Regions from separate parts of the Vibrio kyushuensis genome, predicted to be linked through region 1. Evidence: predicted binding sites of a transcription regulator. Region 1 holds the regulator's gene; each other region holds the start of a gene.

Evidence for each region. Region 1 encodes MetJ, which represses methionine synthesis genes. Its sites were predicted from a motif close to TTAGACNTNTANANGTCTAA; they were not measured.
Region 2: a site for MetJ is predicted at 1,758-1,777, ahead of metE (5-methyltetrahydropteroyltriglutamate--homocysteine S-methyltransferase). Genes of this name have one in related genera too.
Region 3: a site for MetJ is predicted at 3,241-3,260, ahead of metK (methionine adenosyltransferase). Genes of this name have one in related genera too.

The regions. Positions count from the first base shown of each region.
Region 1 is NZ_JAKJSV010000007.1:226,892-231,990, forward strand. It holds gene priA (primosomal protein N') at 1-253, opposite strand, end outside; gene rpmE (50S ribosomal protein L31) at 536-751, shown strand; gene L4D20_RS16795 (malic enzyme-like NAD(P)-binding protein) at 1,113-2,402, shown strand; gene metJ (met regulon transcriptional regulator MetJ) at 2,579-2,899, opposite strand; gene L4D20_RS16805 (O-succinylhomoserine (thiol)-lyase) at 3,173-4,372, shown strand; gene L4D20_RS16810 (bifunctional aspartate kinase/homoserine dehydrogenase II) at 4,376-5,099, shown strand, end outside.
Region 2 is NZ_JAKJSV010000004.1:399,975-405,073, reverse strand. It holds gene metE (5-methyltetrahydropteroyltriglutamate--homocysteine S-methyltransferase) at 1-1,583, opposite strand, end outside; gene metR (HTH-type transcriptional regulator MetR) at 1,842-2,753, shown strand; gene L4D20_RS10920 (DUF4250 domain-containing protein) at 2,853-3,053, opposite strand; gene L4D20_RS10915 (hypothetical protein) at 3,132-3,812, opposite strand; gene L4D20_RS10910 (EAL domain-containing protein) at 3,907-5,099, opposite strand, start outside.
Region 3 is NZ_JAKJSV010000007.1:46,490-51,588, reverse strand. It holds gene rsmE (16S rRNA (uracil(1498)-N(3))-methyltransferase) at 1-114, opposite strand, end outside; gene L4D20_RS15855 (SprT family zinc-dependent metalloprotease) at 224-715, opposite strand; gene L4D20_RS15850 (DUF2189 domain-containing protein) at 844-1,641, opposite strand; gene metK (methionine adenosyltransferase) at 2,008-3,162, opposite strand; gene tkt (transketolase) at 3,505-5,099, shown strand, end outside.

The sequences.
Region 1 (5,099 bases):
ACCAACTGAGTAAGCTGTAGAGTTTTTCAGGCCAGACTGGCGCTGCGTCCAGTACCTTATAAATCGGTTTGAGTTTAGATATTTCAAATTCAGATTCACTGACCATTGCCGTTACGATACCAATCTGGCTTCTTGGGCCAAAAGGCACACTGACTCGCCCACCAATCACAGGAAATAGATGATTTGGAATGAGATAATCAAATTGCTTGTCCAGTGGAACGGGCAAAGCAACTCGGGCAATAGATGGGCGCATAGTGGTTGGCAACTTATTACAGCGACAAGAAAACACAGTCTAAATGATTGCTTAGTATAGAGGGAAGTAAAAACCGACTAAAAAAGTGGCGAAATAATTAGCAAATCTGTTGATCCTCACGCTAGGATTCATTACTATACTGCGCCTTAGGATAGGGCTTGTTATGTTCTTTCGGTATTTATTATTGATAAAGAGCATTACAAATTATCCATATTATTTTTTAACTACGTGTGGTGTCCGGCATAGACTCGGATGGCGACACGGCCTAATTGAGGTTATCCCATGAAAACTGGAATCCACCCAGAATACAAAGCAGTTTCAGCTACTTGTTCTTGCGGCAACACTTTTGAGTTCAACTCAACTCTAACTAAGCCAGCAATTCACCTAGACGTATGTGACAAATGTCACCCATTCTACACTGGTAAGCAACGTATCGTAGATACAGGCGGCCGTGTTGATAAGTTCAACAAACGTTTCGGTGCTCTTTCAAGCAAGTAATAGCTTTAGCTATACCGAATTAGAAAAAGGACGCTCAGGCGTCCTTTTTTGTTTCTGTTGTTCCTAGTTTCATGGCCTCACGTTCCCTTACCCCCCTCTCTTCTACCCTTTTTACGGCCCTTTTCCATCCTCTTATCTATTTACTTCATATAGCTAATAATTTCATTTTATCTTTACGTTAAAGTATTTTATCGCAAACAACCTCAACGACTTAGTTTGATTAAACTTGATCTGGTCTTATCAGCAGTCTATTCACAGCCTGCAATGATATGAGTCGCATTCTTACCTAGGCAGGTTGACTTACATCCTTTAGAATGATGCTTCCCCCTTTTAGTCACATTTTCGATGAGTACCTGCACCTATGTCCGATGACAACCGTCAAGAAAACTCTGCTGAGTTATCTGCCCAAGAAGCCTTTCGTCAACAAGCTCTTGATTATCATGCCTTTCCTAACCCAGGTAAGATTGCGATTGCACTTACTACTGCCGCTGATTCTGCTGAAGACCTAGCGCTAGCATACAGCCCAGGTGTTGCTGAACCTGTTCGTGAAATCGCACAGAATGTAGAGAACGTCTACAAGTACACCGCAAAAGGAAACATGGTCGCAGTTATTTCTAACGGTACGGCAATCTTAGGTCTAGGTAACTTAGGTCCTATCGCTTCAAAACCTGTAATGGAAGGTAAAGCACTACTATTCAAACGCTTTGCAGGTCTTGATTCGATTGATATCGAAGTGAAACACCGCACCATTGACGAGTTCGTTGATACGGTAGCCAACATCGCTGATACCTTTGGTGGCATCAACCTAGAAGACATCAAAGCCCCTGACTGTTTTGAAATTGAACGTCGTCTAATTGAGCGTTGTGATGTTCCAGTATTCCATGATGACCAACACGGTACTGCTATCGTAACAGCGGCTGGCATGCTGAATGCAATTGAGCTTCAAGGTAAGAAGCTTGAAGAAGCTACTATCGTTTGTCTTGGCGCTGGCGCTGCGGCCGTTGCCTGTATGGAGCTACTGATTAAGTGTGGCGCGATGCGTGAAAAGATCTACATGCTTGACCGTAAAGGCGTGATCCACACTCGTCGTGACGACATTAACGAATACAAACAACGTTTTGCCAACAACACAGATAAACGTACGCTTGAAGATGTTATTGAAGGCGCCGATCTGTTCTTAGGTGTATCTGGACCGAACCTTCTTCCACCAGAAGCACTTAAACTAATGGCTGATAAGCCAATCGTTTTCGCTTGCTCAAACCCAGATCCAGAGATCAAACCTGAATTGGCACACGAAGTACGCAGTGATTTAATCATGGGTACTGGTCGCTCTGATTACCCTAACCAAGTGAATAACGTGTTGTGTTTCCCATTCATTTTCCGTGGTGCACTTGATGTACGTGCAAGCGTGATTAACGATGAAATGAAGCTTGCAGCTGTTGACGCCATTCGTGAACTTGCAAAAGAACCAGTACCTGCTGAAGTATTAAAAGCGGCGGGTGTTGATAGCCTTGAGTTTGGTTCTGGTTACATCATTCCAAAACCAATGGACCCACGTCTACTTCCACGCGTAGCAAAAGCAGTCGCGATTGCAGCAGTTGAGTCTGGTGTATCTCGCATTGAAATGCCAGCGAACTACATGGAGTCTTAATCAGCTTTCTTTGCTAAAGGTATTTCTTTGCTAAAAGTATTCTAGGCATTAAAAAACCGCAGTCTTTTTATAAAGTCACTGCGGTTTTTTATTTCTGTACCGTTTATTTATGTACAGCAAGCGATAGTATTACTGCGCTAACTACACGATTAAAGTAATAGTTAGCTGAGCCTTTTTTATTCTTGATCGTAGGCTTCAAACTCAATACCCATCTCAGTCATCAGTGCTTTCACTTCCGCTGGAATATCGTCTGGGCGATCTTTTCGTAAATCTTCATCCGTTGGTACAGGTTGGCCTGTATAAGCATGTAAGAATGCTTCACATAAAAGTTCGCTGTTTGTCGCATGGCGTAAGTTATTAATCTGACGACGTGTACGCTCATCAGTCAATACCTTCAATACTTTAAGCGGAATCGATACTGTGATTTTCTTTACTTGTTCGCTTTTCTTTCCGTGTTCCGCGTATGGACTAATGTATTCACCATTCCAGTCTGCCATTGCGCACCTTCGTTTTTATTGTGTGTAATTTGAGTCAAGGCGCAATTTTAGCCGGATTCAAGTCTATAAGCAAAGACATATAGACGTCTAGAAGTGTTGACGTCTTCATTTTTGAGAAGTAAAGTGTAAAAAATGGAAGTAGGAATAACATAGAACAAATATATCCTAGTCACTTACCTAGGTAGTGTTTCTCTTTAAAAGTTATCATTACAACGTCATTATGCATATTTTATAAGTACGGTTTAAGTACAGTCATACACAAAGGAAGGACCTATGAGCACCCGCAAACCAGCCACCATCGCAGTTCGTACTGGTATCGAGTCAGACACGCAACATCACGCTGTCGTGCCACCGATTTATCTCTCGACTAATTATGGTTTCCCTGCTTTTGGTAAAGTGCCTAAGTACGACTACACCCGCTCTGGTAATCCAAATCGCGGTCTACTTGAGACTGCTCTGTTTGAATTAGAGTCAGGCAAAGGCGCGGTCGTCACAAATTGTGGCACTTCAGCGCTGAACCTTTGGGTTTCTGCTTTTATCGGCCCTGATGATCTTATCATCGCGCCTCATGACTGTTACGGCGGTACTTATCGTCTGTTCAATACTCGCAGCCTGAAAGGTGACTTTAAGGTTGAGTTTGTTGATCAATCGGATATTAAAGCCTTTGACGCCGCTATCGCTAAAAAACCAAAGCTAATTCTTATTGAAACTCCTTCTAATCCTTTGGTTCGTGTTGTTGATATTGAGCGTACGTGTGAAAAAGCGAAAGAAGTGGGCGCATTAGTGGCCGTCGACAATACCTTTTTAACACCTGTGTTCCAAAAGCCTTTAGAGCTTGGTGCAGACTTTGTCATTCACTCAACCACTAAGTACATCAATGGTCACTCTGATGTTATTGGCGGCGTGGTGATCACTAAAACAGAAGAGCACGCTGAAGAGCTGGCTTGGTGGGGCAACTGCATAGGTGCAACGGGCACACCGTTTGATAGCTACATGACGCTGCGCGGTATTCGCACGCTTGGTGCCCGTATGCGCGTTCATGAAGAGAGTTCTCAAACCATTTTAACGGAACTGCAAAAACAAGAATTGGTTAAAGTCATCTATCACCCAAGTCTTGAAAGCCACCCTGGTCATGACATTGCTAAGAAGCAACAATCTGGTTTTGGTTCAATGCTTAGTTTTGAATTTGGCGGAACCTTTGAACAACTAAAATATTTTGTTGGCAAGCTAGAGCTATTCTCTCTGGCTGAATCTCTAGGTGGTGTTGAAAGCCTAATTTGTCACCCCGCGTCTATGACTCACCGAGCGATGGGTGAAAAAGCACTAGCTGAAGCCGGTGTCTCTCAACAGCTATTACGTTTATCGGTAGGTTTAGAAGATGCAGACGATCTGATTGACGATTTGAAGCAAGCTTTTGCTAAGACTGAAAAGCAAGTTAACTCAGAACAAGACAACTCAGAGAAAGAGGCTTAATTAATGACTGTTTCACGTCAGCTACATAAGTTCGGTGGCAGTAGCCTAGCTAATCCTGAGTGCTACTTGCGCGTTGTTAATATTCTAAAGGAATACTCACAGAGTGATGATCTTGTTGTTGTTTCAGCAGCCGGAAAGACCACCAACCGCTTAATTGCTTTTGTAGATGCGCTATCAAAAGATGGTCGCCTTGCTCATGAAGCACTACAAGAACTGCGTAAATTTCAAATTGAACTGATTAACACACTGCTCACTGGTGACACCCAGCAGCAATTAATAGCTCAAATTAATGACGAATTTAGTACGCTTGGCGAACTTACCGCACCTCTAACAGAAGCAGAACGTGCCGCTGTTTTAGGCCACGGTGAAGTTTGGTCGGCTCGATTACTCGCGAATTTATTAACTCAACATAAGCTTGATGCCGTATCACAAGATGCGCGTGCATTTTTACGCACCGAAGCAGGTACTCAACCTGAAGTTGATCGCGCAAGCTCTTACGCATTAATCAAAGATGTACTCGCTCAACACACTCACAATCGAGTAGTGATCACAGGCTTCATGGCACAAGATAGCCAAGGTCATACTGTACTGCTTGGCCGCAATGGTTCTGACTACTCAGCGACGGTGATCGGCGCACTAGCTGAGGTTTCTCAAGTTACCATTTGGAGCGATGTAGCTGGCGTGTATAGCGCTGATCCACGCATTGTAAACGATGCCTGCCTGCTCC
Region 2 (5,099 bases), on a different contig from region 1:
CCAAACTTAGTTGTTTGGAACCCAGATAAGTTCTCTGCGAAATACTCAACCATGTCGTTGCGTTCAGCTTCACCGTGCACCAAAACATCTAAATCTAACGCTTCTTGACGTTTTACAGCATCAGCAATATGACCTTTCAGCGCTTGATTATATTCCGTATCGGTTAACTGGCCCTTTTTATGTGCACTACGTTGAGCACGAATTTCACCAGTTTGCGGGAAAGAGCCAATTGTTGTTGTTGGTAGTAAAGGTAAACCAAGCACATTTGCTTGATGTTGAGCACGTGTAGCATACTCTTCACTTCGCTCAGCTAATGCTTTGGTAATGCTATTAATGCGTACTTCCACTTGCGGTTTGTTTACTGCAGTTGATGAACGCCTGGCTACAATTGGCTGGCTATAAGTGTCACAAGCTAGCACCGCATTACTGTCTCCATCAAGTGCTGCGGCAAGTAGTGTTACCTCATCTACTTTCTGTTTTGCAAAAGCAAACCAAGAGCGAACATCTTCACTTAAGTCAGATTCCAACTCTAAATCAACTGGGCTGTGAAGCAGAGAGCACGATGTACCAATCCATAGACGCTCACCTAACTGCACTTTGACTGGCTCTAAACGTTCAATTAAGGCGCTTAAATCGGCTCGCCATACGTTACGGCCATTAATCACACCAGCAGATAGAACCCAATCTTGCGGCAGTTTAGAAAGAACAAGATCAAGCTGCTCTGGTGCGGCTGATAAATCAACGTGTAGTCCCTGAACTGGAAGCTCTACAATTTTGTCAATGGTATCAACGACAGAGTCAAAATACGTGGTAAGCAGTAGTTTTACATCACCTTGAATCACTTGATAGGCTAGTTTGAAAGAGTTTAACCATTTCTCTTCTAACTCAAGCGATAAAATTGGCTCATCAATTTGTACCCATTCAACGCCAAGACCCGCTAGTTTTGACAAGATTGCTTGATAAGCCGTAAGTAAACGCGGCAATAATGTTAAACGATCAAAGCCTGGCTCAACTTCTTTACCTAGGTATAGATAGCTCAAAGGACCAAGCAGAACAGGTTTGACTTTGTGGCCCGCTTTAATCGCTTCATTCACCTCTTCAAACAGCTGTGGCCAACTGACTTCGAAACTATCGTCTTGGCTAAACTCTGGCACAATATAGTGGTAATTGGTATTAAACCATTTCGTCATATCAGACGCGGCATTTCCGCTCTCCTCTTTTACTTCGCTATTCCCATGAGCACTACCGCATCCACACGTATTGCTAGAATGATTTTGAGACTGGCCACGACCCACCTTAAACAGGGTGTCCAAATCAGGAAAGCCATTGTTATGACGCTTAGGCGTATGGCCCAACAGTAATGTTGTGGTTAGCACATGGTCATACCATGCAAAATCCCCTGCTGTGGCAAAGCTTAACTTTGCGTTCTTTTGGAGCTGCCAATTATTCTGGCGAAGTGACGAGCCAACTTCTTTCAGTGCTTTTTGGTCGATCTCTCCACGCCAGTACTGCTCTAATGCAAATTTAAGCTCTCGTTTTTCGCCAATACGTGGGTAACCTAGTATGTGAGTCGTTGTTGTCATGTCCATATTCCTTTTGGTTATTATTTTGCTAAGCAATTCGATTTAGCCTTTAGTCTCTCTAGAATTGAAACCTAGAAGAGCTCTGGATGGCCAAACTATCTCGTTTTTCACAAACATGAACAATCTCCAATTATTCAACTTGTTTATTAATAATTCTCATGTATCCAAACCAATATAGCCATCTAGATGTTTACACTGCTATTGATTAAAGGTAGATTAGAGTTACTAATGACTATTCAAGGAAGATGAGAGGACCTCATGATTGAGCTAAAACATTTGCGTACACTCACCTCGCTAAGAGAAACAGGATCGTTAACCGCAACGGCGACTGCACTGCATTTAACTCAGTCTGCGTTGTCTCATCAGATAAAGGATTTGGAATCTCGGATTGGAGGACAACTGTTTTTACGAAAAACACGTCCTGTTAAATTCACTTCAGAAGGTGAAATATTGCTGAAAGTAGCAAATGAGGTGTTGCCTCAGCTCGCACGAGCTGAAAATGAGCTTGCTAGTTTAAAAGAGGATGTGAATGGTCGATTACATATGGCCATTGAATGCCACTCTTGCTTTCAATGGTTAATGCCTGCCTTAAAGGAGTATCAAATTGCGTGGCCTAGTGTCACCCTTGATTTTTCATCTGGTTTTGGCTTTGAACCTCTACCTGCGCTGATGGCCGGAGAGTTAGATCTAGTAATCACCTCTGATATCCAACCTAGGTCTGAAGTTCATTATGAACCACTGTTTGACTTTGAAATGCGCCTCATTACGTCCACGACTCACCCTCTTGCAAACAAAGATTTCATCGAACCACAAGATATTAGTGATCAAACCATGCTCTCTTATCCCGTACAAAAGCAACGGCTTGATATCGTAAAGCATTTCCTACAACCCGCTAATATTGAGCCTCAAAAGTGGAAACAGGCAGATAATACGTTAATGCTTGTACAAATGGTCTCGGCTGGTTTAGGCGTTGCTGCACTCCCAAACTGGGCAATCAGTGAGTTTTCTCGACAAGGGCTAATTAGTAGCAAGCCATTAGGTGAAGGCCTTTGGCGCAGATTGTTTGCTGCTACCCGAAATTCTGAAAAAGATAAACGCTATCTACAAGCGTTCTTTTCAACGGCCAGACTACAATGTAAAAGCCACCTTGACGGAATCAAGATGGCTTAATCGTTATTAACCGAAAAACAATAACAATAGTTAGGCTAGTATTTATTGCCTACTACTACATGAGCCGATCAAAAGCGTATGAATTCGTTATGGACCAATTTAACGTTCGTACGCTTTAAACTGGTTAGTTAATGGATCGTATTGATAGCCCAACACATCCAACTTCCCAACCAAGTTTTCTACATCCATTTCATACATGCTCACTAGCTCTTCAAAGCTATCGCACTCTATGCGTAATTTTTCATTAACGATACTAAGAAGAATGACGCTATCAAAACGGGATACATTGCTAAGATCCATCACTACGCTCCTCTAGTTCTAAACTCAACAGACTCTAAAAGCGTAGCTGCTATTTTCCAAATATGACGTGATTAAGCTCTAAACTGTCACTAATCCTGACGAAACTGTACTCGCACTTAAGAGCAGTAAAAGACTCACAGTTAACTGCGCTTTATTCACCTCTTTATCCGTCAATAGGTGCCAACATGATACGGCGACACCAAAAAGCAACAGTACAAATAGAGCCACGAGGGGGCTCAGTATCATTGTAAGTTGAGATTCATCTAGCCCATAAATTGTAACCAATGAACAAACAACGAATGCCATAGCCGCTATAACTCCAGCCACAGGTAATACTTTATGAAAAGCTTGTAAACGCGTGCGCGCAACCGTAAGCAATAGATGAGAAAAACTTGCACCTAACAAAAAAATCAACACGAAATAAGCAATAGACTGTGAAAGTTCTGCTTGTTGGCTAACTTGAATCCCAACAAATGAGAGAGCCAAACCGTTGGCGAGATACAACAACCAAATAGGACCTGCATTACGTGTTTTCCCTGTTTGAACTTGCGAGTAAAAATAGAAAATCGCAAATACCACCATAAATACTTCAATTTGCAGTGAAGCAACGGCTAACCATAGTACGCCAATTACAGGTAATGTTTTATGGATACGGCCACGCTGCCCGGGGCAAATATCAGCTTTAACTAAAATGATGGTTAATACTAACTGCGCGCCCAAGAGCATGGCAGGAAAGAGAGAAAGTAGATGATGTACCATAATATCCGCTATTAAAATTGAACAACATATATGTATGGTGGAGATAATAGCAGACTTGCTTTAATTAACTCTACTTTAACAACGCTAAGTGACGTTACATTGCAGCAAAATATTTGAGAAGGTCTTGATGTGTTATAACGCCAAGATATGCCCCCATCTCACCAGTGATCACCCATGGTGGTTGCGCACCTTGTGCTAATAGTAAGGCTATGTCAGACACTTTTGTCGCATAGGGAACCCGGATTATATCTGTTCGCATAACTTGGTTTAAAGGTTTATTCCAAATAGCTAAGTCTTTGGTAGTTTCTATTTTTGTACCCAACGTTGGCGATAGATAATAATTCAGATTTTCTCTATCAACCAAGCCAATACAAGTTTCACCGTCCACAATAGGTAAAACGTCTAGATTCAAGCGATGAGAGTCAAAGAACTCTTTGGCCTTTTTGATCGTATCTTGGGGCTGTAACGTCGGTACATGCAGTTGAGATAAACTTAATATTCCAACACCACGCACGCTCGATTTTCGGCTAAGGAAGTCTTCCAATTGACTTTGATAACTCCACGCTTCATGAAGCTCATTGAGCGGGAGTGGTTTTGAAAAGAAATAGCCTTGTATATAGTCAATGCCGATGCCACACAATACTTCTAGCTCTTGTCTTGTTTCTACTCCTTCCGCGACCACTTTTACGTCGAGCGTATGGGAAAGCTCTGTGATCATTTTAACGATATGATATTTGTGAGACCCCACTTTTATATCTATTACAAACTCTCTATCAATCTTGAGCAGATCAAAGTTACAATCACTTAAGTAAGTAAATGAAGAGTATCCCGTTCCAAAATCATCAATGGCAACGCTCACACCGTGCTGACGAATATTTTTAATTAAAGACGATTGGCTAGATTCACTATCGAAATAAGCACTTTCTGTTAATTCAATGGTAATAAGATTTGGTGTTTTCGCGTAGTCTTCAATCATTACTTCAGCGCTTTTTAAAACAGCTTCAGCGCCAAGTTGTGTATTGAGTGAGCGATTGATGGTTAAGCCAATATTTGGGCCAAATCGTTGTTGGATATCAACTAAATCTTGCAGAGCCCGTGTGCCAACACACCAATCTAAATCCGAGACAAGCCCCATATCTTCAGCTATAGCAACCATATCTTGTGTATTCTCTAATTGCCCTTTTTCATCTCGGAAGCGGCATAACGCTTCAAATTTAACGACGTCCCAAGTATGGGTATCAACAATCGGTTGATAGAACACTTCAATACGTTTTTGTTTAATTGAAC
Region 3 (5,099 bases), 180 kb from region 1:
TTGACCCGCTTTCATTCGTAAAACACGTCCAATATGGCCTGCTGCATCGTCATCAAGATCGAGCATACCCAGTTGTGAAATCGGATGTGAGTGATAAATACGAGGGGTTCTCATAGAGAGTTCCTAAGCGAGGAATAGTTAGACCCTAACATGGATGCTTTAACGTGAAAAAACAAGGTTTGATAGGGATTAAACTATTTAATGATGTGAATTTCTAAGTGAGCTACAGAGCAGCAAAGGTCAGTGTTTTTTGACATGACTGACAACGATAGGTGGCTTGTTGTCTCATCACTTTATTGTGACGTCGAATTGATAGGGCATGATTGGTACAGCCACAGTTATATTCGAAGGTTTTTCCTTGTACTGAATTCACCGAAAAGTCGTGTGTTGTTTTAGCATCCAAGCCAAAAACTTGCTGCATGACTGTTTGCCACTCTTTACCGTGAGGTCGGACTTTACCAAATTGATGGAAGGTAATTAAGTGAGCGACTTCATGGGCGATAACTTCATTGAGGAATGCTTGTGGGTTTTCTGAAAAAAGAATGGGATTTAGACGGATCTCCCAACGATTAAGAAATGCCTTACCTGCTGCTTTACCACGAAGCTTATAGTTCAATGTAGGCAGTTTAAAAGGGTGTTGAAAGTAAGCTGAGGCTTGGTCCATGCAGGTTTTTAACTGAGCTTGTGCTCGGTAGTTAAGTTCAAAATCTTTCACTGTCGTTCCTTGCTGCCACTTACTGATTAAACATGCATATTTACTATCGACTAATAAAAAGCCCCAGCGTGAAAGCTGAGGCGATGATAGTAACATTAAATAATGTCTAGAAGATAAGGTAGGAGAGCTTATATGTGGTGTTTCTTTTTGATGGTTTCATGATAACCATGCCAAGTCGCGTAGCCTAGAATTGGCATAGTAAAGAACATCCCAATACCGTAAGTAGCAAAACCAATGAGAATACCGCCTGTTATAACTAGAGCCCAAACGATCATTGCGGGCACATTACTTTTTACGGCATTAAAGCTTGAGAAGACCGCTGTCATCATGTCGACGCGTTTTTCCATCATCAATGGAATAGAGAACGCAGACATACTGAATATAACGGCTGAAAAAATAAACCCGACTATTGAGCCAATAATCAAAAATGGTGCAAACTCTTGAATAGGAGCCCCTTGAACGGATGGGTATAAAGCATGGATTAACGCTGCAACACGCATCCAAAATATCATCGCAACGGTTAGCAGAACGGCAAAAGCCCACTGTGAGGTTGAGTTACGAGAGATTGCCCGCATGGAGTGCATTAAGCTTGGGTTATGGCCTTTCTCTCTCTCCCAACTGGCGTCATACATACCGAGTGCAAGGAAAGGGCCTATGAGCATATAAACAATCAGGCTTGGCATGACTACAAGGTGTGTTCCTTGCCACTGTACCAATAACACAATCCCAATTGCGGCAGCCATAAAGCAGGCTCCATAAAACATGCTTATTACAGGCATTCGTATAAAGTCATTTAAACCTAATGATAGCCAGTGAAAGGGAGCTGATACGCTCAACTGATTGCAGGGTAGTGTTCGAGCATATTCACTATCAGGAATTTTCTTATCTTTTGTTTCAAACTCTGATGGGTTTACCGTACGAGGCATACACCCTCCTTGATCTATTCTCGTTAATTGTTGCCGACTTTCACTTGCCGACTGACGAATTTGAGGTGGTTTATCAAAGTAGTAGAACGTTTGAACTCTTGCTCTGCAATACAATCCACATCAATTGTTGTGTTTTAAGTAACCATTATATTTAAAGTAATAGCTTGATATTGAAGTAATAGGCTGAGGTTAAAGTGTGACTCACCAATGGCAGTATTTCTGCTTAAGAAGAAAGTACATTTAACACTTTATTAACTATTGGTGGGAATAGAAAAAAACACAAATTATTTGATGAAAAATTAAGCTAAAACAAGAAAGCCCCTGCAAATATGCAAGGGCTCTATGTTTTGAGTCGGTAGTTGCTAGTTACTTAAGACCAGCGAACTCACGTAGCATTGCTGCTTTATCTGTCGCTTCCCAAGGGAACTCTTCACGGCCAAAGTGACCGTATGCTGCCGTCTGCTTGTAGATAGGTTGAAGAAGGTTAAGCATTTCTTGTAGGCCGTATGGGCGAAGATCGAAGTTTTGGCGAACCGCTTCAACGATGATTTCTTGTGATACTTTTTCAGTACCAAACGTTTCAACCATGATTGATGTTGGATCAGCAACGCCGATTGCGTAAGACAGTTGGATTTCACAACGATCAGCCATGCCAGCCGCAACGATGTTTTTCGCAACGTAACGCGCCGCGTATGCTGCAGAACGGTCTACTTTTGATGGATCTTTACCAGAGAATGCACCGCCACCGTGACGAGCTGCGCCGCCGTAGGTATCAACGATGATCTTACGACCTGTTAGACCACAGTCACCCATTGGGCCGCCGATAACAAAACGACCAGTTGGGTTAATAAAGAAGTTAGTCTCTTTATTGATCCACTCTGAAGGAAGTACTGGCTTGATGATCTCTTCCATTACCGCTTCACGTAGATCGGGTGTTGAAATATCATCACTGTGCTGAGTTGAAAGAACAACAGCATCGATACCAACAATTTGACCTTGGTCGTATTGGAACGTTACTTGAGATTTCGCATCTGGACGAAGGAAATCAAGTTTGCCGCTCTTACGTACTTCAGCTTGCTTTTTAACAAGAAGGTGAGAGTAAGTAATTGGTGCAGGCATTAGAATTGGTGTTTCATTCGTAGCGTAACCAAACATGATGCCTTGGTCGCCAGCGCCTTGATCTTTAGGGTCTGCTTTATCAACGCCTTGGTTAATATCAGGAGACTGCTTACCAATCGTGTTAAGTACAGCACATGAATCGGCATCAAAGCCCATGTCTGAACCCGTGTAGCCAATTTCACGAACGGTTTGACGAGTGATCTCTTCGATATCAACCCAAGCTGATGTGGTAATTTCACCGCCAACCATAACCATACCGGTTTTTACGTAAGTCTCACACGCTACGCGAGCTTTTGGATCTTGTTCGATGATGGCATCAAGAACAGCATCAGAGATTTGGTCTGCAATTTTGTCTGGATGACCTTCTGAAACAGACTCAGAAGTGAATAGGTGCTTAGCCATGAGAGCTCCACTAGTTTGGTTGTTTATGATGAATTTTAGCATTCACCACAATAATATTTGATAATTAATTGTAGGTGTTTCTACATCTAGACGGCTATTCTAATTTTGCAGCGGCTAATTACAAGTTCTTTTTTGGATATATCATAACTAAACGTTTGCGTATGAAAATTGGGATTTGATTGGGTGAATGTATAGAGTTGTGAAAATAGTTGGAAATTTGAGCGAAATCTCCAGTAAAACGTTTGCAGTCAATAGGGGGCTTTGAGAGAATATGACGCCTGAATTCGACGAATAATTCAGATTCCACTATTTTTTAAATCGCATACGCACTCAGGAGCAGACATGCCTTCTCGTAAAGATCTAGCCAATGCAATCCGCGCACTTAGCATGGACGGCGTTCAACAAGCAAACTCAGGTCACCCTGGCGCACCTATGGGTATGGCTGACATCGCTGAAGTTCTTTGGCGTGGTCACTTGAACCACAACCCACAAAATCCAGAGTGGGCAGATCGCGACCGTTTTATTCTTTCTAACGGCCACGGCTCAATGCTGATTTACTCTCTGCTTCACCTAGCAGGTTACGAGCTTTCGATTGAAGATTTGAAAAACTTCCGTCAACTGCACTCTAAGACTCCTGGTCACCCTGAGTATGGTTACGCACCTGGTATCGAAACGACAACTGGCCCACTAGGCCAAGGCATCACGAATGCTGTTGGTATGGCGTTGGCTGAAAAGTCTCTAGCAGCGCAATTCAATAAAGAAGGTCACGACATCGTTGATCACTTCACCTATGCATTCATGGGTGATGGCTGTCTGATGGAAGGTATCTCTCATGAAGCATGTTCTCTAGCGGGTACGCTGGGTCTTGGTAAGTTGGTTGCTTTCTGGGATGACAACGGCATCTCTATTGATGGTGAAGTTGAAGGTTGGTTCTCTGACGATACACCTAAGCGTTTTGAAGCGTACGGTTGGCACGTAATCCCTGCTGTTGATGGTCATGATTCTGAAGCGATTAATGCCGCAATCATCGCTGCTAAAGCTGATCCTCGTCCTACGCTTATTTGTACTAAAACAGTGATTGGTTTTGGTTCTCCTAATAAAGCGGGTACGCACGACTGTCACGGTGCTCCACTAGGCGCTGATGAAATTGTAGCGACTAAGAAAGCACTAGGTTGGGCACATGGTCCTTTCGAAATCCCAGCAGACATCTCTGTTGAATGGGATGCGAAAGAAGCTGGTGCTGCAAAAGAAGCAGCTTGGAATGCTAAGTTTGACGCATACGCTGCAGCACACCCAGAGCTTGCTGCAGAATTCAAACGTCGTGTAAATGGCGAGCTTCCAGCACAGTGGGAAGAGAAGACAAGCAAAATCATTGCGGACCTTCAAGCGAACCCTGCAAACATTGCATCACGTAAAGCATCACAAAATGCATTAGAAGCATTTGGTCAAATGCTTCCTGAGTTCATGGGCGGCTCTGCTGACCTTGCACCATCTAACCTAACTATGTGGTCTGGTTCTAAGTCACTGACTGCTGATGATGCTTCAGGTAACTACATTCATTACGGTGTGCGTGAGTTCGGTATGACGGCTATCATGAACGGTATGGCTCTGCACGGTGGTTTCGTACCATACGGCGCAACGTTCCTAATGTTTATGGAATACGCACGTAATGCAATGCGCATGGCTGCTCTGATGAAAGTTCAGAACATTCAAGTTTACACGCATGACTCAATTGGTCTTGGCGAAGATGGTCCAACACACCAACCTGTTGAGCAAATTGCATCACTGCGTCTAACACCAAACATGAGCACATGGCGTCCATGTGACCAAGTTGAATCTGCAGTAGCATGGAAACTAGCAGTTGAGCGTAAAGATGGTCCTACATCTCTAATTTTCTCTCGTCAAAACCTTGCACAGCAAGAGCGTACAGAGGCACA